4 regions of the Arthrobacter sp. CC3 genome follow, and region 2 is predicted to be linked to each of the others. Evidence: riboswitches for the same ligand, from Rfam matches in the RefSeq annotation. Region 2 holds a riboswitch; each other region holds the start of a gene.

Region 1 (5,129 bases), on a different contig from region 2:
TTCCGATGCTGGTGGATATGGCCGCGACGGCGTCCATGAGCCGCGGGGCCCGGCGGGTCTTTGCCAGTCCCAGCACCGTGGCAAGGGTGGCGCTCCTCGGATCGTCCCCGGTGGACCGGGCCATGGCCAATTTCTTCCTCAGCATTAACGCTCCTGCCGCCCCAACGCGCTATTTCACCTGCCCCAAGGCAGCCATGGCGTGGCTCAGGGAAGCGTAGCCGTCGCAGTAAAGGGACCTAAACCCGGGCGAGATCGGCGCGAAGCTCCCGTACCGGAATGCGGCCCGTCGCAAGGTCGCGGGTCAGGCGGCCCATGCCGCGGAGGTCTGCGATGGCCGTTTGCACCAGGTCCACGCCCGCGTCGGCACCGCTCGTCCAGTCAACCGGTACCTCGTGCACGCGGAGTCTGCATCTTTCCGCCATGATCAGCAGCTCGGTGTCGAAAAACCACTCGTTGTCCGCGGTGTGCGGAAGAAGGCGGCGGGCCACGTCTGCGCGAATTGCCTTGAACCCGCACTGCGCATCGCTGAAATGTGCACCCATCAGCGTGTGCAGCAGGAGGTTGTATCCGCGTGAAATGAACTCGCGCCAGGGGCTGCGGACCACCTGGGAACCGCGCGCCAGCCGGGTTCCGATGGCCAGATCGGAGTGCCCGGACATGAGAGGCGCCACCAACGGCGCCAGCGCAGCGAGGTCCGTGGAAAGACTCACGTCCATGTAGGCAAGAACGGGTGACGGCGACGCCAGCCAAACGCTGCGAAGGGCGTTGCCGCGCCCCTTCGCGGGCAGCCGGACCACGGTGACTTCGCGGAGCTCACGGGCTATGCGTTCAGCTGCTTTGAGCGTGCCGTCGGTGCTGGCGTTGTCGGCCACGGTAATCCGGAACGCGTGCGGGAAGCTGCCGAGCAGATAAGCGTGCAGGTGCCGCAGGGATCGCTCCAGGTCCCGCTCCTCGTTGTAGACAGGGATGACCACATCAAGAACGGGGAGGGCAGTTCCTGCATCCCCCGGGGTTCTGGCGTCGATGGGTGCGCGGCGGGTCTGCCCCGTTGCGGGCGGCGAAACGCTGCCGGACGGAAGATCGACGACGGCCCGCGGCTGCGATTGCGGTTGGAGTATGGATCCCGCGGCCTGGTCAGTGAGCGTCATGGTTCCACTATGCGACCGGCGGATATGAAGGATTTAGGCCAAAGCTGTGCAGCTCCTGTGGGATTTTGCCGTTGTCTGGAAACGGGCAAGGAGACGGCGGCGGTGCGCCCACCGTCATTGGTGGACGCACCGCCGCCGCGGATGGTGCGTCAGGGCCCCAACAGCGAGCAGATGTTCGTTGCCGTGCCGGCCCCGGAGAATCTCCGCAATTCGTTGCCGTCGGAGTCCACGGAGAAGTTGACATTCCCCCGCGTGAGGACGAGCCCGTCAGGGGAGGGGAGTTGGAGGAGGTTATTGCCGGTCGCTCTCACTTCGACCACATTCTCGCTGGGGAACGAAAAGAAGAGGACTCCGGTGATGACCAATTTCAGGGGCTTTCCGTTTGGCCCCGTCAGGGTGATCTTCAGCCCGGGAGAAGTGCTGATGATGTCCCCTGAGGGAGTCGTGATGTTTTTGGCCTTACCGGTGACTTCACCGGTGACGAGAAAACCACAGTTCATGAATGAAGCGGGTCCGTCCACAGTGATCGGCGGGCCGGAAGGGGCAGCAACGGCCGGCGCGGCAGCCGCGAAGATTGAGGCCAGGACGGCCGTCGGAACTAACCATTTTTTCATTGTTGTGCTCCCTGCATCTTGACGACGGCCCGGGGGCCGGCCGCCGCTTGGAAGACGATGGAAAGCGGCGGCGACCCAGAGTCACTCCACAACCTTGTGAAAACCTTGTGGCCCCGGGAACGGGGGGAGCCAAATCCCGCAAAACAGCCGAAGGCCCCGAATCGCGTGGATTCGGGGCCTTCGGCTCATGCGGACCAAGTCCGGCGAGGGTGCGCCGGCTTAGTACCAGTTGTTGGCGTAGTGGAAGTTCAGGGCGCCACAGGGGGAACCGTACCGTTCCTTCACGTAGTTCAAGCCCCAATTGATCTGGGTACGGAAGTTGGTCAGGTAGTCGGATCCGGCGCTGGCCATCTTTTCGGCCGGCAGGGACTGGACAATGCCGTACGCGCCACTGCTGGCGTTCGTGGCTGTGGTCTTCCAGTCGGATTCCTTGGTCCACAGGGTGGTCAGGCACTGCATCTGGTCGGCCGCCCAGCCGTAGGTACCGAGCTGCGAGGCGGCGTACGCCTGGGCAGCTGCGGGGTCGTCCACGGCTACTGGCGGTGCCGGGGCAGGAGCCGGTGCCGGGGCCGCAGCAGGTGCGGGTGCAGGCGCGGGTGCCGGTGCTTCCGGTGCGGACTTCTCCTCCGGTGCCGGCTGCACGTCGGACGACTGAGCTGCCAGGCTGACGGACGCCGGGGCGGGCATGGCCGATACCAGGATCTTTTCGAACGCGAGCTTCGACTCGGCGTTTGCGGTTGCGGCGCTGGCTTCGCCGGTTGCAGACGTAGCCGGGGCTGCAGGTTCTGAAGCCTGGCCGGCGGCGCCGACTCCGATCAGGACGGCGCAGGCCGTGGCTACTACAGCGGCGCGGCGGCCGGAACCCTGCAGTCCGGCAGCAAGCCGGGCCAATGGGGATGCGGTGGTGGCTGGCTCGGCGCGGTGGCGCGAACGTTCCGCAGGCGTCTTGGACTCGTCGGAAGCGCGCTCCGGACGTACTTCTAGCGTGGATTTAGTCATGGTTGCCTCTCGATGCCGGCGGAGTTAGCTGTCGGGTTCGGATGAGGTCATCCGGCCGCACGGAACTTCACGTGTCGGCTTCACCCCGAGGGCGGCTGTGCAAGATGCCCGGAGACCTGGGTCCCCCGCCTCTGCCTAATCATGAGGAAATCCGGGTAGCGGCAGAGTTTGGCGTCCATCCGGATATGCGGCTAGAACGGTGGCCGCACTCTAAAAACGGTACAGGAGTATCGCGCTTAAGTCACATTTCGGTAACGAGGATCACGACGGCGGCGCGTTGACTTGCGCCGGAACGGCTGGCTCGCCGCTCTGGAACCGGAGTTAGGCTGCCGGCGGCTCGCAGGGCAGGCGGAGGGCGAACTCGGTGCGGCCCGGGCGGGAATTTACCTCGACGGTTCCGCCGTGCGCTTCCACGATGGACTGCACGATCGACAGGCCCAGTCCGCTGGTTCCTTCGGACGCGGCTGCGCCGCCGGCGCCCGCACCTGAAGCGGAGCGGGCCGGACTGGTGCGGGCGGCGTCCGCCCTGGCAAAGCGGGCAAAGACCCGGTCGACGAACTCCGGCGGTATCCCCGCACCGTTGTCCGTCACGGTCACCACGGCACTGCCGTCGGCGGACCGCATCACGCCGGTGACCACGGTGGTTCCGGGGTCCGTGTGCTTGCGGGCATTGGAGAGGAGATTGGCCAGCACCTGGTGCAGCTGCTTGGCGTCGCCGCGGACCACAACGGGCTCGTCCGGCAGTTCAAGCTGCCAGACGCGGTCCGGCGCCATGACCTTCTCGTCGCTGACGGTTTCCACCACCAGTTGCGTCAGGTCCACGTCGCTGATCTTGAGCGGCTGGCCTTCGTCCAACCGTGCCAGCAGCAGGAGATCCTCCACCAGGGTGGTCATCCGTTCCGACTGGCTCTGTACCCTGGCGAGCGATTTCTTGCCGTCAGGCGTGAAGTCCTCGGTCATCCGCATCAGTTCTGTGTAGCCGCGGATGGCAGTGAGCGGCGTGCGTAGCTCGTGCGAAGCGTCCGCCACGAACTGGCGCACCTTCGTCTCACTCTGCTGCCGGGCCTCGAGTGCCTTGGACACGTTGTCCAGCATGAGGTTGAGGGCGTGGCCAACGCTGCCCACTTCAGTTCCGGGGTGCGCGTTCGACGGCGGTACCCGGACCGCCAGTGCCACTTCGCCGGCGTCGAGCGGCATGTTCGAAACCTGCGTGGCCACCTCAGACAGCTGCTCGAGCGGTTTCATGGTGCGGCGGATGAGGACCGTTCCGGCCAGGCCGATCAGGACCAGCCCTCCCATCGACACGATCACCATGGTCCACACCAGAGAGTTGAGCGTGTTTTGCTTTTCATCGAGGGGGAGCCCGGTGACAATCACGTCCCCGTACTGCGCTTCCACGGCAACCAGGCGGTAGGAGCCGGTGGACAGTGTCCGGTCAACCGGGCTTGCGTCGTGCCGGAGGGCCAACAGGACCTGGTCGTCCTCGGCCGAGAGCGATGCGGTCGTGGCGTCGTTGGCCAGGAACCCGGCGGTGCTGACATTTCCGTTGTCGATCCGGGCAATGAGGGTTCCGATTCCTTGGCCCTTGCCCTCCAGCGGGTCGGGCCTGCCGGCCGGGTTGCCGAGCCGTGGCCTGCCCGCTTCGTTGGAGAGCCTTGAGGCCTGGCTTAAGCGATCGTCGAGCTGCTTGGTCAGGAAGGAATCCATGGACGCGTAGCTGAACAGGCCAATGGCGCCGCAGATGGCCACCAGCAACGCCATGGCCACCAGCACCAGCCGGGTGCGGAGGTGCCACGTGGACGGATCGAGCCAGCGGCGGCGGTCCTTGCGGATCTCGCCGGAAAGCGTGGGCACCTCAATCCGCCGGTTTGATGACGTAGCCTGCGCCGCGGACGGTGTGGATCATGGGCGGGTGCGTGGCATCCACCTTCTTGCGCAGGTAGGAAATGTAGAGCTCCACGATATTGGCCTGGCCGCCGAAGTCGTAGTCCCACACACGGTCCAGGATCTGGGCCTTGCTGACCACGCGCTTGGGGTTTTCCATGAGGTAACGGAGGAGTTCAAACTGCGTGGCCGTCAGCTGCAGTTCCTCGCCGGCGCGGGTCACTTCACGAGTGTCGATGTTGAGGACGAGGTCGCCCACCACCAGTTCGGCGGTGTCCATGGCGGCCACCCCGGAGCGCTGGACCAGCCGGTGCAGGCGGAGGAGCACCTCTTCCATACTGAAGGGCTTGGTGACGTAATCGTCGCCGCCGGCGGCCAGGCCGAGGATGCGGTCCTGGACGGCATCCTTCGCCGTCAGGAAGAGCGCAGGCACCTCCGGCGCGAAGGCGCGGATCCTGGTGAGCAGCTCGACGCCGTCGAACCC
Region 2 (5,129 bases):
TGCCGTTACTTTCATCCCAGCCGGTGGAGATGTTCATTGACGCGAGCCAGGTGATCTCCTTGTAGAACTGCGTCTGCGGGACGAGGTCGCTGAACGGGGAACTGGCCGGCGCGTTGTAGGCGGGGCTGCTGGCAAAGCGATACATGAAGGCAGCCATGGCGTCCCGGTTCACCGTCTGTAGCGGCCGATACGACCTGGCGCCGTTGCCTTCATCCCAGCCGGTGGAAATGCCCCTCGACGATAGCCAGGAGATTTCCTTGTAGAACTGCGTTTGTGGCGTGACGTCGATGAACGGCGAGGTGCCGGGCGGTGTGAACGCCGGACTTCCGGCGAGACGGTACATAAAGGCGGCCATGGCATCGCGGTTGACGGCGAGCGCCGGACGGTAGGTGCTGGTTCCGTTCGCTTCAATCCAGCCGGTGGAAATCCCCTGCGAGGCGAGCCAGCTGATCTCCGTGAAGAACTGTGCGTTCGCCGGAACGTCCGTGAACGAGCCCGACGGCGACGGCGACGGAGACGGAGAAGGTGAGGGCGAAGGTGAGGGTGAGGGTGAGGGTGAGGGTGAGGGTGAGGGGGCAGGGGACTGGCCCAATGCCTGCGCGACTGTGCGGACCGACGTCGTACCGTTTGCTGTCCGCGCGGCCAGCCAGACGACGAACGATTCAAAAAGGGCAGGGCTGATTGTCACGCTGGGGTCGGTTCCCACAGCGATTTGATGGAAGGTCAGCTGCACCCACCCGCCGGTCGTTTCCGCATCGGTCACACGAGCCTGCAGATCCGCCAGAGTCCACGTGCCGTCGACCTGGTCCGGAGCCTTGGTGACCATGGGATTTTCCGGCGGTAGCGTCTCCGCAACGGGGCAGGTGGCGCAACTGGCCGGCGAGCGCAGGTCACCCAAGCCCCTGGAACTGGCGTAGTTGCAATCGCGGACCGCCGACTGGGCGGTCGCATTTTGCGCGGCGAACGGATAAGCGAAGTTCCTGACGGTGAAACCCCAGCCTTCAAGCGTCGTCTTGCTGTTGCAGACTTCCGCACGGACGTCTGCGGCGCTGAGTGTGGTTAGGTCCGGATGGGTCACGCTGATGCTGCCGATCTCATTGCCGTCAGCGGCCAGAGTGTTCAGATCCGCCTGACTGAGAAATCCGGATGAGCCCACCCAGGAAGTTGTGATGAAGAACGTTCCCACGAGCCCGTGGGTTTTCATCACCTGCGCGGCGGCGGCCTGGTTGCCGATAGCGTCGTCGAAGGTGAGGCTGACGATGGTCGGGGCCGCCGCTTTCGTTGTGCCAGCGACACCCGCCACCGTGCTGACGGCCAGCAGCAGCGCTCCGAGGATGGCGACCCAGTGCCTATGGCTGTGCCTAGACCCGGCCACAGGCGCCGGGAGTTCCGCCACATGACGTGGCTGGTGTTGGATAAAGCGATTTGACCAACGCATGATTCCTCCAGGCATGTGAGTCCCCCCGCAAGAACATGCACGTAGACTACGCCTCGCGGGGTCATTGGAAAACACTCGAATTTGACAAACCGCAGATCCAAGTATATGTGGAGTACCGCTACCTGCGGGGGGTCGCCTGTGCCGGGCCGCAGGGCCGCCGGGGGAGCGCCCGGCGGCCCCGTTACCTTGATGTGACATTCCGGCGGTGACCCACGTACGGTGGAACGGTGCCCGTTGTCTCAGATACCGGCACTCCCGGGCGGATTGCCTAACCCTGCCGCGGTCCGGGATCCGATCAAAACCATCCGGCAGGGACGGGGAAACCACTTTTGACCTGCATAGTTTGGGCAGGTCTTCGGGGTGAAGCCGCACGCCATCCGCACTGCGGACGGCCGCTGCGGCCGGGTGTCTCCCATCCGAATCCGACAGCTAACCTCGCAGGCATCGGGAGAGGTTAATTCATGCTTTCACGTAAACTGCCCGCTCATCATCGCTCAACCGCGCCCGCGGGGCGCTCCGGGGCCACTTCGGCCGGCGGTCGGAGCAGGGCGGGCCGGCAGGTTGCGGTCATAGCCGCTGCCTCGGGCCTGGTTCTGTCCAGCGGCATGGCTGCGCAGGCCGCTGAGGCCCCTGCGGAACGTGACTCAGCTCCGGCGCCTGCTGCTCCCGCTGTTTCCGTGCAGGTCCAGGCCGCGGTGCCCGCTTCCGCCCCTGCGCCTGCTGCCGGCGGTGTCAATGCGGCCATGGTTTCTGCCGCCTACGCGCAGCTGGGCATCACCCAGGACTGCACCGCCATGGTGGAAAAGGCCCTTGGCTCAGCCGGTATTCCGGTGGGCGACCTCGGGCCCATGCAGTTCATGAACTACGGTTCCGTGGTGGGGGAGCCCCAGCCCGGTGACATGGTGGTGCAGTCCGGCCACGTCGGCATCTACATCGGCGACGGCCAGGTGATCAGCGGCGGAATGAACGGCGTAAACGCCACCGTCACGCACCCGCTCTCCTGGCTGACGGCCACCGGCGGCGTGACCTTCGTCCGCGCCGGAGCCTAGCCTCCCCGCCGCTTCATCAAGCGGGCGCACCAGCGGGGGCGTAACCCGCACACAGTGCGGGCGCAACGGCCGGCGATCAGCTGCCTTGGGGGCAGCAGGTCGCCGGCCTTCCGCGTATTCACACTCCGACCGGGCCCGCGGTTTCCTCAGTTTCCTCAGTTCCTCAGTTTCCTCAGGGCGGCGAGACGGCGAGCCGGGCCGAGCTCTCGCCTTCCGCAAATTTAATGCGCAGCAGCGCCTCGCGGGTGTCCGCCGGAACGGTGAATCGGACGTCACCCGACTTGCTCGAATCGCCCGCCACCAGCTCGTTCAGGCCGGGATCGGGGGAGTAACTGACGCCACCGACGTTCAGCCTGAACGTTGAGTCCCAGAAGTTGAGGTCATACCGGCCGTGGTTGGTGCACCTGAGCGTGAGGGTCAGTGCAATTTTGCCGGACACATCGGGGCGCGCACTCGCGCCGAGAATTTCATATTCGACGTCGGCGGCCCTGTACGTGCGCTCGGTCGGCAGGGTTACCTTCCATCCCGCGCCGCTTCCTGTGCCGGACCCGGACCCGGACGATGACGCACCAGCCCCTGGCTGTGCGGTGCCGGCAGAAGCGCCCGGGGAAGCCGTACCGGAGGCGCTCGCCGTCGAAGCCGCCGGCCGGCCGGCATCGAACACCCCCAGTTGTCCCAGCCCGAGCAGCAGCCCCGTCAGAGCGGTGATCACAGCTGCTGCGGCGGTCATCAAGCCGGGCAGCGTAGCCCACCAGTTGGTGGGTTTCTCCTCCGCCATTGCAGGTCCCCCTCGGTCCCGTGACATGGCCAGTTCAGTCGTTTCCCCAGCCGTGCGCCCTCGAACTTCCAGTGCGCAACGGCCCTGTTATCCCCGCCCCGAGGCTCGTACTCTGGTTCTTGGAGGTGATTGCCATGAAGGCAACCCAGGGAGACCGGATCACGATCCGGGGCAAGACGGTCGGATCGTCGGAGCGGCACGGCCAGATCGTTGAGGTTCACGGCGCGGATGGAGCGCCGCCGTACGTGGTGCGGTTCGACGACGGCCATCAGACCACTGTCATCCCCGGCGGGGACTTCGTGATTGACAAGATCCACCCGCAGCAGTGAACCCGCACTAGTGCTGCGGTAGTTGCGCCGATGCGGTAGTTGCGCCGCAGCCAACCGGGCTGTTTAGCGCCTGGCTACTCCGGCGCGGCCGGCTACTCGCGGCCGGTTACTCGGGTGACTTGGCGAAGACTGCGGCGCTGACGAACTCCACACCGGTAAAGGGTTCGTCCCCTTCGACCCATGCGTCATGCCCCGGCGGGATGCTGTAGGAGTCATGTGCGGCGATGTTGATCTGGTTGCCGTCAGCGGTCTGGACGGTGAGTTTGCCGGAAACGCAAAAACCAACATGGCTCAGCTGGCATGATTCGGTCTTAACAACGGGTTTGATGCACTCGGACCAGCGCCAGCCGGGTTCAAATTTGAACCTTCCGATGGTGTAGGCGTCGACGGAGACAAGATCCACTTCCGTCTTGTCGGGGCGGCGCTGTTCGTCCGGAGAATTGTGCGACTTCACTGCGAGTTGAGCGACAACATTCGTGGTCATGGCTCTCTCCATCAATCAGAGTTGCGGATGGGGCTGTCCGGGCCACAACGGCGACCGGCCAGCGGAGTCGGTTTACCGGGCCTGAACCCATGCGGCGAACCGATGTAGCGATCGACTTACGATGCCCAGCTTCCTCCGATCCCGGATTCTTGTCGAGACCCCGAGGCGGAACACCGGCGGCCGCCCGCCGACATTCCCGGGCCTAGAAACTGGACGAACTCCCGGACCCCGAGAAACTGCCGCCGCTTGCGCCATAGCCGGTGGTGCTCCCGCCGCCCCGGGCGGTGCTGACGCTGCCCACGCCGGTGCTGAATCCGGTATTGAAAGCCGGGACCGAGAAAAAGTAGTACGACGGATAGACAGTGCCCAGGATGCTGGGCTCGTAAGCGCGGCCATCCTTGGCCCTGGTGCCGGCCTGGGCGTTGTCCATTCCCTCGCGCATCAATTTGGCTTCACGCTCGTTCTTCGCGAAGCCCGCGATCACTGTGTCCGCGTGGTCCTTCAGCAGTTCGGTCAGGTGGGTCCGGGCATCGCGCAGCCGGTCCAGGGCAGTTTCGGGGCTGATGCTGCCCTCGGCGAGTTCGGCCGACCAGCGCTCGATGTCACGGTGGCTCTGGTCGCGGAAAGACCGGAGCGCCGATGCCGTCGCCGAGTCGCCCCTGGCATGGCGCCTGCTGAGCATCTGTTCAATGCCGGCCAGGTCGCTGCGGAACGGCGCCAGCTGCCGGTCCCACGCCGGCGCCCACGCCGACCCCCGGTTCAGCAGGGCGTTGGTGTCCGCTATGACGTCATCGAGCGCATCCAGTTCCGCAGACGCATCGGCATAATTCCGCACCAGCTTCAGGTTCGGCCGGCGTCCCAAGGCGCGCGGAGTCAGTGCGTGTGCCTGGTTGGACAGCTGCGTGGCCGCGTCGTACTTGGCCAGGAAAGTGCGGTGCTTCTCCAGGACGGTGCTGCCGTAGCGTGAGGACTCCGGGATGGTGCCGGCGTTCAGCTCGGTGACCTGCAAATCCATACTCACGTTGGCGTAGCTGGCGTCCCCGCGGGCGAG
Region 3 (5,129 bases), on a different contig from region 2:
ACGGATGAGCCTCAAGGCTGACGGCTCTTATACGTGGGAATTCCGTCCCGTTTCTGGCGGAATGCAGACTGACAGCGGGTCTCGAAGCCAGGGCTAATTCCTCGGTTCCGATCACCGCCGGTTCGGGCACTACCAATGATACCGTCACCATGCCCGGCGGCGACCACAGGCAGGTTGTCGTGCTGGGCAATCACGGTGGGAATGAGGGACGTACCGCCACGGAATTTTTCAAGCTGAGCGACATGAGGCGCTACGCTCCCTTCCCAAGGAATGCCGGCGGACACCCGGACGGGAGCCGCTCAGCGGGCAGTTGGGATGCGCCGATCCGCCCGGAGTGCGGGCCTGTTCATTTTCCGGCCGTGCGGCAGTGTCCCGGACCCCGGGGATGTGTTGAATGAGTGCGGGGGGTGTTGCGTGCGTCACAGTTCATGCCTAGGCTTGCGTGGGCGGTCGCAGCGTCGCGGCCGTCCCCCATAGGGGCAGGAGCACCGTGACAGACAAGCTCAGCGTCCTGGTCCGTGTGGACATCGTTAAGGCCGGGATGCCGCAGGGCAGGCCTTCCCGCGGGTGCCGGAAGGCGTTGGATCTCCGGTCACCGTTGGGCAGGGCCTTGGGGCAGGGTCAGCCGAGCGAGCTGAGAAGCTCGTTGCATGCCTTTTCGCAACGGCGGCAGGCCTCGGCACAGAGCCGGCAGTGTTCATGCATGCCTGCGTGTTGTTCGCATTCCTCGGCGCAGGCCTTGCAGATGGCGGCGCAGGCCTGCAGCACCGCGCGGGTGACGTTGGCGTCATAGCCGGTGTGGCGGGAGAGTACGTTTGCCGTGGCCGCGCAGACGTCCGCACAGTCAAGATCGGTGCGGATGCATTTGGTCAACTCGGCGACCATGTCTTCGCCGAGGCAGGCATCAGCGCAGGCGGTACAGGCCTGTGAGCAGTCAAAGCACGCTGCGATGCATTCGGCGAGCTTGTGCTGATCGATGCCGCCCAGATCCTTCGGGTACGCATCGAGCATCTTGTGGGTGCTTCCGTGTGTCATTTCTGTCTCTCTTTCCAATACTGAATGGGAGGAACCTGGTGCGGAGACCGGCTGATGTTTTCTGATGCGCCGGCTGTTTGGCTGATGTTCTTTCTCGGGCCTCCTTCTGATCGCTGAAGGCAGGACCCAAAGGGCGGCCCGCACGCGGTGTTTACGCCCGCCTGGTCGAACGGTGCCACTTGCAGGCCTATGGCCTGGCGTTCGCGCGGCCGGACGGGGAGAACGTGCCCTTCTACGTCCGACTGACAGACAGCTGAGTTAGGGTTAGCGCCTGCCGGCTCAGCGGTGCTTGGGGCCTGTTGGCGATGTGGGACGCCGGGGGCAGGGCGCGCGGATCCGCGGAATCAGGGATGAGCGTTCCGGGCCTTGGCTGCGCCGCGTCGGTCACAGCAACGGGCCACGACCGTGGACTGAGTGCACGGGTGTCTCCGATCTCGTGGCACCCGTTGCGCGGGACCCCGTGGAGCACGTCGGCGGCGGATTGGGCTCCGACCGGCGTCACTCTGTTCGAATGTCCCCGAGGGTTCTCCTGTCCCCCGGGGATCGCAGTCTGGCGCTGTGCCGCGGCGTAAGGGTCGGACACCCCCACCACGTGGACCTGTCCATTACAGAAGGCAACTGGCCCGGCCGCCAGGAGGACGATCACGACGCAGGAAAGGACAGCCCGCAGCGCCGCAAGCCTGCGGACCAGCAGTGGAAGCGTCGAACGTTTAAGGGCCATCTCGTCTTCTCCTGAGGGCAAGTCCCGCCCAGCGTAACCTTCCGGTGCCCCGCCAGTCACCATCCCTGTCCTCTTAAGCGCTTTTGATAACGGATTTGTAACTTAAGCCGAGGCTTCGCTAAAGTTAGATAAACACATACCCCCCCAACGGGTATGGATGTGACCGCTTCGCCAAACCCCGCCGGCGGTCCGTGAACCTGATCTTCTCAGGCGGGGGCGGAGGACCCACTTTTGGTGCGTAATGATGCACCTTGGGGTGAAGCCGACCCTGTGACTGCGCGTCCTGATCGCGTCCTGCAGGGCAGCCGGACAGTCCACTCGTCCGAATCCGACAGCTAACTTCGCCGGCGCCGAGAGGACCACTATCTTGCCTGCCCAGCCACAACACGGCCGTCGCCGTGCCCTTCCGGCCGCTGCCTCACCACGCCGCCGTCCGTTTTTCCAGGAACCAACGTTCCGGCTACGCGGCCAGCAGTTCGGGGTGACGGCCGCCGTAACGGGAATGATCGCCCTCACAGCTCTGTCCGCGGCGCAGGCTGACTCCGGCAGCCGCGTTGCGGCCCAGGACCGGCCAGCGGCCGTGGCAGCCCCGGCTCCGGAAGCGGCGGTCACGGCCGCAGCTGACACTGTTCTCACCTTTGACCGCCCGGAGGTGACCTCCCAGCCTGCGCCCGCGCCGGTACAGCCTGCAGGGGCGGTCAAGGCGCTTGAGGCTGGCCCCGCGCCTGAGGCGGCATCCACGGGGTTGCGTGCCCCGCTCGCGTCGATGAGCGTCAGTTCCCCGTTCGGTTTCAGGGTCAGCCCGATCACCGGGGCGGCAGCTGAAATGCACACCGGGGTTGATCTGACGGGGGCGTGCTCGACGGCGGTCTTCGCCGCCGGTTCCGGCACCGTCACCGAGGCCGGCTGGAGCCCGTACGGCAGCGGCAACCGGATCGTCGTCGATCACGGCAACGGCCTGAAGACCACCTACAACCACCTGGCCAGCATCGGTGTCTCCGCCGGACAGTCCGTGGCTCAGGGCCAGCAGATTGCAGGGGTAGGCACAACCGGTGCCTCCACCGGCTGCCACCTTCACTTCGAGGTCATGGTCAACGGCCAGACCGTCGACCCGGCTGCCTTCATCTGACGCCCGGCCCCCGGCCGCTTAGCCTTGATCCACCGATGAGGTTTGGGTCGTCTTCGGCGTTTTAAGAACGAGATGCTCGCCTTTTCAGGGAAAATTGGACTTGCGACAGAACAATTTTGCTGAAGAAGAGGAGCATCTCGCAGATGCAAGTTTTCTATAAGCCGGCCGCGGTGTCAGCTTCCTTCGACGAGGCGAATCTCGTGTCCTCGGCCGGGCTGCTCCCGGTGATGACATTGGCGCGGGACGCCGGACTGCAGGAACTGGCCCATGAACGGCTGACGGTGCCCACGGACAAGGGCGCGAACGCCGGACTGAAGGTCGCTTCCCTGGTCGCGGGGATGGTCGCCGGCGCGGACAGCATCGATGACATGGCCCTGCTGCGCCACGGCGGAATGAAGCGACTCTTCACCACCTGCTACGCGCCCTCAACACTGGGCTCGTTCCTGCGGGCCTTCACGTTCGGTCACGTGCGCCAGCTCGATGCAGTCGCGGCCCGCTTCCTGGGAAACCTCGCCTGTCGGGCACGTTTGCTGGGATCACCCGCGGCCGGTGACTTTGTGTTCGTGGACGTGGACGACACGATCATCGAGGTCCACGGCTACGCCAAGCAGGGCTCCGGCTACGGATACTCCGGGGTCCGCGGGCTGAACGCCCTGCTGGCCGCGGTCTCCACCAAGGACACCGCCCCGGTCATCGCCGCCCAACGGCTGCGCAAGGGCGCGGCGAACTCGGCCCGGGGAGCCAAGCGTCTGATTATTGATGCCCTGTCCACGCTCAAGCGTCCGCAGACCGACGGGCAGGTGCTGTGCCGTTTCGATTCGGCCTTCTACGGCCATGCCGCGGTGGCCGCCGCCCTGGCCGGCGGGGCGGACGTGTCGGTGACCGTGCGCATGGACCCGGCCGTCAAACGCGCCATCGCCGGGATCCCTGAAACGGCGTGGGAAACCATCGAATACACCGACGCGGTCTTCGACGAGACCACCAACACCTGGGTCTCGAAGGCTGAGGTCGCCGAGACCGTGTTCACCGCGTTCAGCTCCCGCAAAAAGGCCGAGCAGATCACCGGCCGGCTGGTGGTGCGCCGCATCCCGGAACTGAACCCGAAAGCCAGCGACGGACAACCCACCCTGTTTGAAACCCACCGGCACCACGCATTCTTCACCACCGTGGACGCCGAACTCCTGGACGCCGTCAGGGCCGACAAAACCCACCGGAAACACGCCATCATCGAGCAGGTCAATGCCGACCTGAAGGACAGCGCCCTGGCCCATATGCCCTCGGTGCTTTCGCCGCGAACTCGGCATGGCTGGTCGCCGCGGTCATGGCATACAACCTCACCCGCGCCGCCGGGCTCCTCGCCGCCGGGCCCTTCGGCAAAGCCCGGACCGGCACGATCCGCCGCAAACTCATCCACGTCCCGGCCCGCATCGCCACCAGCGCCCGACGCATCCGACTTCACCTGCCCGAAGCCTGGCCCTGGAAAGCCGCCTGGCAGGCCTTGTTCGAGGTTCTTTACCCGCCGCCGCAACCTGCCTGAACCCCGTCAACCCAGCCACATGGCGCAAACAGGACCACCAGTGGAACACCAAGGGCAGCGAGGCCCAGCGCCCGGGCATGCCCTCAGCCCGCAAACCGTCAAAACCCCGGACTCAGATCATCAGCCCAGGCGGATCGGTGGATCAAGGCTTAGGCGGCTGCGCTGACTGCTTGCGCGTCAAAAGCGGCAGCCGCCCGATGAAGCGGTACAGTTGCGGGTGCGTCCTGCCCTGTTTCTCTGCGGTCCTGACGGACCGCGCTCAGTGCCAGTCATGGTTCCGGGCTCGGGCGGATTAGGCACGAGGGCCATCTGCGGGCGCCCGCAACGAGCCGGACAAAGGACTATACGGTGCAAATCCCAATGGCTGCAGCGGGTCTTTACGCCCTCGCCACGTCGCCGGCACCGGGTCCAGGCAACGAAGGTCTGAGGCCAGGGCTGGACGCGGATCAGGTAACTCCCGGATTCCTGGGTTTCGCGATGACGGCGTTCATGGTCACCGCAGTTGTCCTGCTCATGGTTTCCATGACCAGACGAATCCGACGCGTGCGTTACCGGGCGCAGTTCGAGCAAGGAAGCGAACCCGTTTCGGAAGAAACGGATGATGCCCGCAGCCAGCCTGGGGTCAACAAAACCGAGGCGACCAACGGAAGCGGACCGGGGGACGAGGGCCCCGGACGGGCATGAGCCCGCGGCGCCTGCGGCAGGCC
Region 4 (5,129 bases), on a different contig from region 2:
CGGCCAGTTCGGTGTCGGCCCAGACCCCGTCGCCCTACGAGCATCTGGCGGCCGATGCCGGTTCAACAATGACGCTCCTGCACCTGGCGGCGACACTGCTGACGGCGATCTTTCTGGCCCGGGGCGAGGCTGCCCTCTGGGCGCTGGCGGCCTGGTTGAAGCCGCTGCACGGGATCTCTGAAACCGGGACCATTCCGCCGCGTTTCCGGGTCCTGCCCGCACAGCCACGGACGGTCCCGGCCAGGGCTGCGGTTCCCGGGCAGGTCGGTGTCCGGGGACCCCCGCACAGGTTCTGCAACCTCCAAGCCCCCGCCTGCTAAGGGGGCCACCGCGCCGCAAAAGTACGGCGTCAAGTGTCCGGATACAACCAGAATTGCAGAACCAATTTCATGAATGATCTGAATCGTGGACGCTCCAAGGCAGTGCTTGCCCTCGCCGGTGCCCTGCTGTTCACCGCGCTGGGGGCCGGGCCGGCGCAGGCCCACGATGCCCTCCAGTCAACATCCCCTGAACGCGACACCACCGTGGCCGCGGCCCCGGAGATTGTGACTCTGACGCTCTCGGAACCACCCACGGATTCGAAAAGCCTGAACCTGAGTATCATCACGGTGACAGACTCAACCGGAAAAACGCTCAGCAACGGTGAGGTCACGGTCGCGGGACCGACCATATCAACCAACGTCACACCGGGAAGCAACGGACCCTACAAGGTCCTGTGGCGCACCGTTTCCTCCGACGGCCACCCGATCGAGGGAACCTTCGCCTTCACCGTCGAGGACCCGGCTGTGGGCGCGGCAACCGGGCCGGCATCAGCAACGGCAACGGCAACGGCAACAGCAACAGCAACAGCAACAGCGACAGCGACAGCGACGGCCAGCGCCCCGGCGAACACCGTGCCGGACCGCGTACCGCCGCCCGATGACAGCAACGCCCTCCTCACGGTCGGCATCGCCGCCATCGTCCTGGCGGTCATCGGCGGCCTTATTTATCTGTCCCGCCGCCGGGAGCGGACAGGCGACAGCGGCGCCTGAACCAGAGCACCGGGCTTTCTGCGGCCGCAGGGCCCCGGGGATGAGCACACCTCCCGGGGCCCTGCGGACCGGTCGTTTAAGGCGGTCGGGACGTTAAGCGGCTGCTCCGGCGGGAAGTCTGCGGGACCTGAAGCGTCCGACGGTACCGGCCAGAACTGCTGCCGCCATCACCACAACGGCAGCAACGCCGGTGTAGAACAGTACTGAGGACATTTCCGGGGCCGGGGCCGAGGCGTCAGCAGCGGCCATGACGGTCAGCCAGTAGCCGATCGTGGCCGCCATCCAGGCCTCGCCGGCCGCGGCTGTCAGCCGTGGCCACCGCGTGAACCATGCAGGCCCGATCCCGTAAGACAAGGCAACACTGACCGCCACGACACCGGCGACAGCGATCAGCTGGATACCGAACAGGTATGGCCCTGCGACAAGCCCGACCGGGATACACAGCCCGCCAATGAGCACCAGTCGCCGGGCGCCCAAGGGCATGCCGGCCGTTTTGCCCTGGTCCCCGCCTGGCAGGGGCCCAGCGTTGGACGCCTGAGCTGGCGTGTTCGTATCCATGAAATTCCTTTGAAAAGTGGGACTGCCGGACGCAGGACTGCCGTGGTGCCTGAGTAAGGGGTGGCAGCTGTTTTACCTTCCCTGACGTTACAGCATCCGCTGGATCGAACATGCAACGATCCGACCGGCCGGGCGGGCAGGAGTGGGGGCTGCTCATCGACCGGGTGGCACACTGAAGGTCGGCGTTTCGCTGCCCCCAAGGCAACGAAACGCCAGCCTTCAGTTGGGTGTTAGGCCCCGGCCCGGACGAAAGTTACTGAGCCTTTGGAAGTCATCCAGGTCAGCGGGTGGACAGCCGTTTCGTTCTTGCCGTTCAAACCGGAGCTGAGGACCTGGCCGTCGCCGACATAGATGCCGACGTGTCCGGGCTGCATGACCATGTCACCGGGCTGCGGGTCACTCACGACGGTCCCGTAATTCATGAACTGCATGGGGCCGAGGTCTCCGACGGGGATCCCGGCAGCGTTAAGGGCGTTTTCCACCAGTCGTGTGCAGTCCTGGATCATGCCGATCTGGGCGTAGGCGGCGGAAACCATCGTCGCGTTGACTCCGCCTGCTGCCGGGGCGGCCACCGGCGCGGCCGCAGCGGGCGTGACGGTGATCTGAGCCTTGGCCGGCGCAGCAGCCTTCGCAACGGCGACGGGTTTGGGTGCTTCTACAACAGGGGCGGGCGTGGTCTCCACGGCAGGACGTTCGAAGGAAATCTGGACCGTGGCATCTGCGCTGAGCGGAGCCTGTACCTGGCTGGTGACCTCCAGGTACGAGGTCGGCTCCGCGTCGCGCTGGGCCGGGGCCTCAGCTGCCTGCGCAGCAACGCCGCTGGTCAGGACGAGTCCGGAAGCTGCGGCAATGACGGCCGCCTGTCGGCCCACACCGCCGGCGTTGTCAGCGACGGATTTGGACAGGACCGCAAGGGCGCTGGTCTGGACGGGAACCGCGCGGTGGCGGCCGTGAGTACGGCGAATGGACATGAAAGGGCCTCTCCCACTGCCTGCGAGGTTAGCTGTCGGATTCGGATGGGAGACACCCGGCCGCAGTTCCAGCGCAAGGCCGGAAGCGCGGCTTCACCCCAAGGCCTGCCCGAAGCAGGCCACTCTTGGGTTCCCCGTCTCTGCCGGACGAATTTTGCGAACGGATCCCGGGCAGCGGCAGAGCTAGGCAATCTGCTCAGGAGTGCCGCATTCGGAGAAACCGGCACGCGTTCGACCGTACTCGAAAACCCGGCACTTTGTCACATTTGCATAACGGGACGGAAGCATGTGTTCCCTAAAGCAGGACAGGGAGGATGGAGGTGTTTCATCGGTGCTGGCTCGGATTCGCATGCTCGGCCGTGCCGAGGAACACCCTCAGCCCTCGTCAGCGGCGCGCTGGAAGAAACCTAATAAGAGGCCAGACCCTTCCGTGCGGGCACTGGTGATGGGGCGACTTGGGGCCCCTTCACTGTGAGGCAGCAGAGAAAGAGCAGGGCCACCCATCTCCGGGCGGCGAAAGCGGCAGTGCTGCGGTAGAGGCGGGGGATGAAGGTCGCCATGGTGGGCGACGGGGTCAATGACTCCCCGGCGCTGGCCAGAGCAGAGGTCGGCATCGCGATCGGCGCCGGGACCGACGGGCCATGGAATCAGCCGGAGTGGTCCTGGCGGGAAATGATCCTCGGGCGGTGCTGTCCATGGTGGACCTGTCGCGGGCCAGCTACCGGAAGATGTGGCAGAACCTCATCTGGGCCACCGGCTACAACGTCCTGTCCGTGCCCCTGGCCGCCGGGGTGCTCGCCTTCGCAGGCGTCGTGCTCTCCCGCGCCGCCGGCGCGGTCCTGATGTCTGTCTCCACCATCGTGGTCGCGCTCAATGCGCAGCTGCTGCGACGGGTGAAACTGAACCCATCCGAGGTTCGTTGACCCAAGAGGCGCTACCGGCCAGGGGAGCACCGCATCGCCCCGTGGCCGGTAGCCTAGAAGCGACACCAGAGCCGCATCGAAAGGAGGAACGTCATGACCGCAACAGCTCACCGCCAGGCGCCGGGGTTCCTTCGCCGTGCGGGTCTGGTCGCCGCGGTGCTGGCCATCATCGCTGGAATCTTCGGCATGCACGTCCTCACCGGCACCCACGCCATGCACTCCCCGGCCTCAGCCACGCCAGCCGCCGACGCGCACACCACGGAAGCATCCCCTGACCACACCGGACACCCGGCGGAATCCGGCACGGTCCCTGACCATGCCTCTGCAGGGCAGAACATGGCCGGGGTCGCCGTTGAGCAGTGTTCAGAGTCGGGTGACTGCACCAGCATGCAGGCCATGACGACTGCCTGCACTCCCTCGGCGAAAACCGCGTCCATGGCCGCGCCGCCGCCAGGCACCAACGTGCTGGGCAACAGCAACAACACCGCAGCAGGTGCCGTCACCGGCCAGTGGTCCTATCTTCCCGGCAGCCCTTCGCCTTGTGAGCTGTCCATCAGCAGGACGTAAAAGAGGCCCCGCGCCGCCACCCTCCCGGCGCATGCCCCCTTTACCCTGACAGTCCCAAGCGGACCGTCGGGTGCATCACTGATGCACGTATTCCTCAGGCGCCCTTGCGCGCCAGCTGATGTATGAAGGACCTGATCTCATGACTAAGAAGTTTCTGACCCTTTCCGTCACCGGCATCGCCGCGGCCATCGCCTTGGCCGGCTGCGCCTCCGGATCCGGAGCCGGACCCTCCGGCACCTCCACGCCCGGCATGGACCACGGCAGCTCCAGCGCGACAGCCAGCAGCATCCCCGGCAGCGCAACGGCAGCCGCCGCGGACCACAACACCGCGGACGTCACGTTCGCGCAGACGATGATCCCGCACCACACCCAGGCCGTGGAAATGAGCGACACGATGCTCAAGAAGAAAGACATCCCGGCGTCCGTCACCGCGCTGGCCACCAAGATCAAGGCAGCCCAAGGCCCCGAAATCGAGACAATGACCGGCTGGCTCAAGAGCTGGAACGAGACCGCCACGATGCCCTCCAGCCACAGCATGACCGGCATGATGAGCGACGCGGACATGCAGAAGCTCGACGCCGCCCAGGGTAGCGATGCGGCCCGGCTCTTCCTGAAGCAGATGACCGCCCACCATGAAGGTGCGATCATGATGGCCAAGACCGAAAACACGGCCGGCAAGAACGCCGACGCGGTCCAGCTCAGCAAGGACATTGTCGCCGCGCAGGAAGCAGAAATCCAGGAAATGCAAAAGCTGCTGGCCACCCTGTAACCATCACCTTCGGGTGCCGGCCCGCCGCCCACGTGCGGCAAGGCCGGTGCCCGGCCCTGCACTCTCCCTTTTCGTCCCCCAACACTCGGAGTTTTCATGCCTATCTCATCCAAAACCATGTCACGGTCCTCAGCCGTGCTGGCCGGAGCCGCCGCGCTCGTCCTGGCCCTTGCCGCCTGCACGCCCTCCACTGGGCAGGCAGCCGGCGCATCATCAACCGGGCAGGCCGGCAGCGGCCTTCCCAGCAGCCACGTCCATGGGCTGACCGTCAGCGGTGACACCAGCCAGGTCCTGCTGGCCACGCACGACG

The links. Region 2 has a riboswitch for cyclic di-AMP ahead of PV761_RS22455 (NlpC/P60 family protein). Riboswitches for the same ligand answer to the same signal wherever they lie in the genome.
Region 1: it holds a riboswitch for cyclic di-AMP, as region 2 does, so the genes downstream of both, PV761_RS23295 (hypothetical protein) here and PV761_RS22455 (NlpC/P60 family protein) in region 2, are expected to answer to the same signal.
Region 3: it holds a riboswitch for cyclic di-AMP, as region 2 does, so the genes downstream of both, PV761_RS04130 (M23 family metallopeptidase) here and PV761_RS22455 (NlpC/P60 family protein) in region 2, are expected to answer to the same signal.
Region 4: it holds a riboswitch for cyclic di-AMP, as region 2 does, so the genes downstream of both, PV761_RS09825 (NlpC/P60 family protein) here and PV761_RS22455 (NlpC/P60 family protein) in region 2, are expected to answer to the same signal.

Annotation. Positions count from the first base shown of each region.
Region 1 is NZ_JARCCY010000071.1:9,087-14,215, forward strand. It holds gene PV761_RS23280 (STAS/SEC14 domain-containing protein) at 1-218, shown strand, start outside; gene PV761_RS23285 (dolichyl-phosphate beta-glucosyltransferase) at 237-1,148, opposite strand; gene PV761_RS23290 (hypothetical protein) at 1,298-1,762, opposite strand; gene PV761_RS23295 (hypothetical protein) at 1,982-2,761, opposite strand; cyclic di-AMP (ydaO/yuaA leader) riboswitch at 2,761-2,945, opposite strand; gene PV761_RS23300 (HAMP domain-containing sensor histidine kinase) at 3,083-4,615, opposite strand; gene PV761_RS23305 (response regulator transcription factor) at 4,617-5,129, opposite strand, start outside.
Region 2 is NZ_JARCCY010000062.1:11,126-16,254, forward strand. It holds gene PV761_RS22450 (polysaccharide deacetylase family protein) at 1-1,438, opposite strand, end outside; cyclic di-AMP (ydaO/yuaA leader) riboswitch at 1,704-1,896, shown strand; gene PV761_RS22455 (NlpC/P60 family protein) at 1,900-2,487, shown strand; gene PV761_RS22460 (hypothetical protein) at 2,660-3,217, opposite strand; gene PV761_RS22465 (DUF1918 domain-containing protein) at 3,400-3,594, shown strand; gene PV761_RS22470 (cupin domain-containing protein) at 3,701-4,078, opposite strand; gene PV761_RS22475 (DUF5129 domain-containing protein) at 4,281-5,129, opposite strand, start outside.
Region 3 is NZ_JARCCY010000004.1:198,976-204,104, reverse strand. It holds gene PV761_RS04145 (hypothetical protein) at 1-97, shown strand, start outside; gene PV761_RS04140 (four-helix bundle copper-binding protein) at 622-1,035, opposite strand; gene PV761_RS04135 (hypothetical protein) at 1,628-1,771, shown strand; cyclic di-AMP (ydaO/yuaA leader) riboswitch at 1,916-2,118, shown strand; gene PV761_RS04130 (M23 family metallopeptidase) at 2,124-2,885, shown strand; partial or broken gene PV761_RS04125 (IS1380 family transposase) at 3,029-4,422, shown strand; gene PV761_RS04120 (hypothetical protein) at 4,783-5,106, shown strand.
Region 4 is NZ_JARCCY010000013.1:10,132-15,260, forward strand. It holds gene PV761_RS09810 (hypothetical protein) at 1-320, shown strand, start outside; gene PV761_RS09815 (copper resistance CopC family protein) at 390-1,031, shown strand; gene PV761_RS09820 (hypothetical protein) at 1,125-1,589, opposite strand; gene PV761_RS09825 (NlpC/P60 family protein) at 1,820-2,560, opposite strand; cyclic di-AMP (ydaO/yuaA leader) riboswitch at 2,564-2,729, opposite strand; partial or broken gene PV761_RS09830 (HAD-IC family P-type ATPase) at 3,101-3,483, shown strand; gene PV761_RS09835 (hypothetical protein) at 3,577-4,050, shown strand; gene PV761_RS09840 (DUF305 domain-containing protein) at 4,190-4,819, shown strand; gene PV761_RS09845 (F510_1955 family glycosylhydrolase) at 4,916-5,129, shown strand, end outside.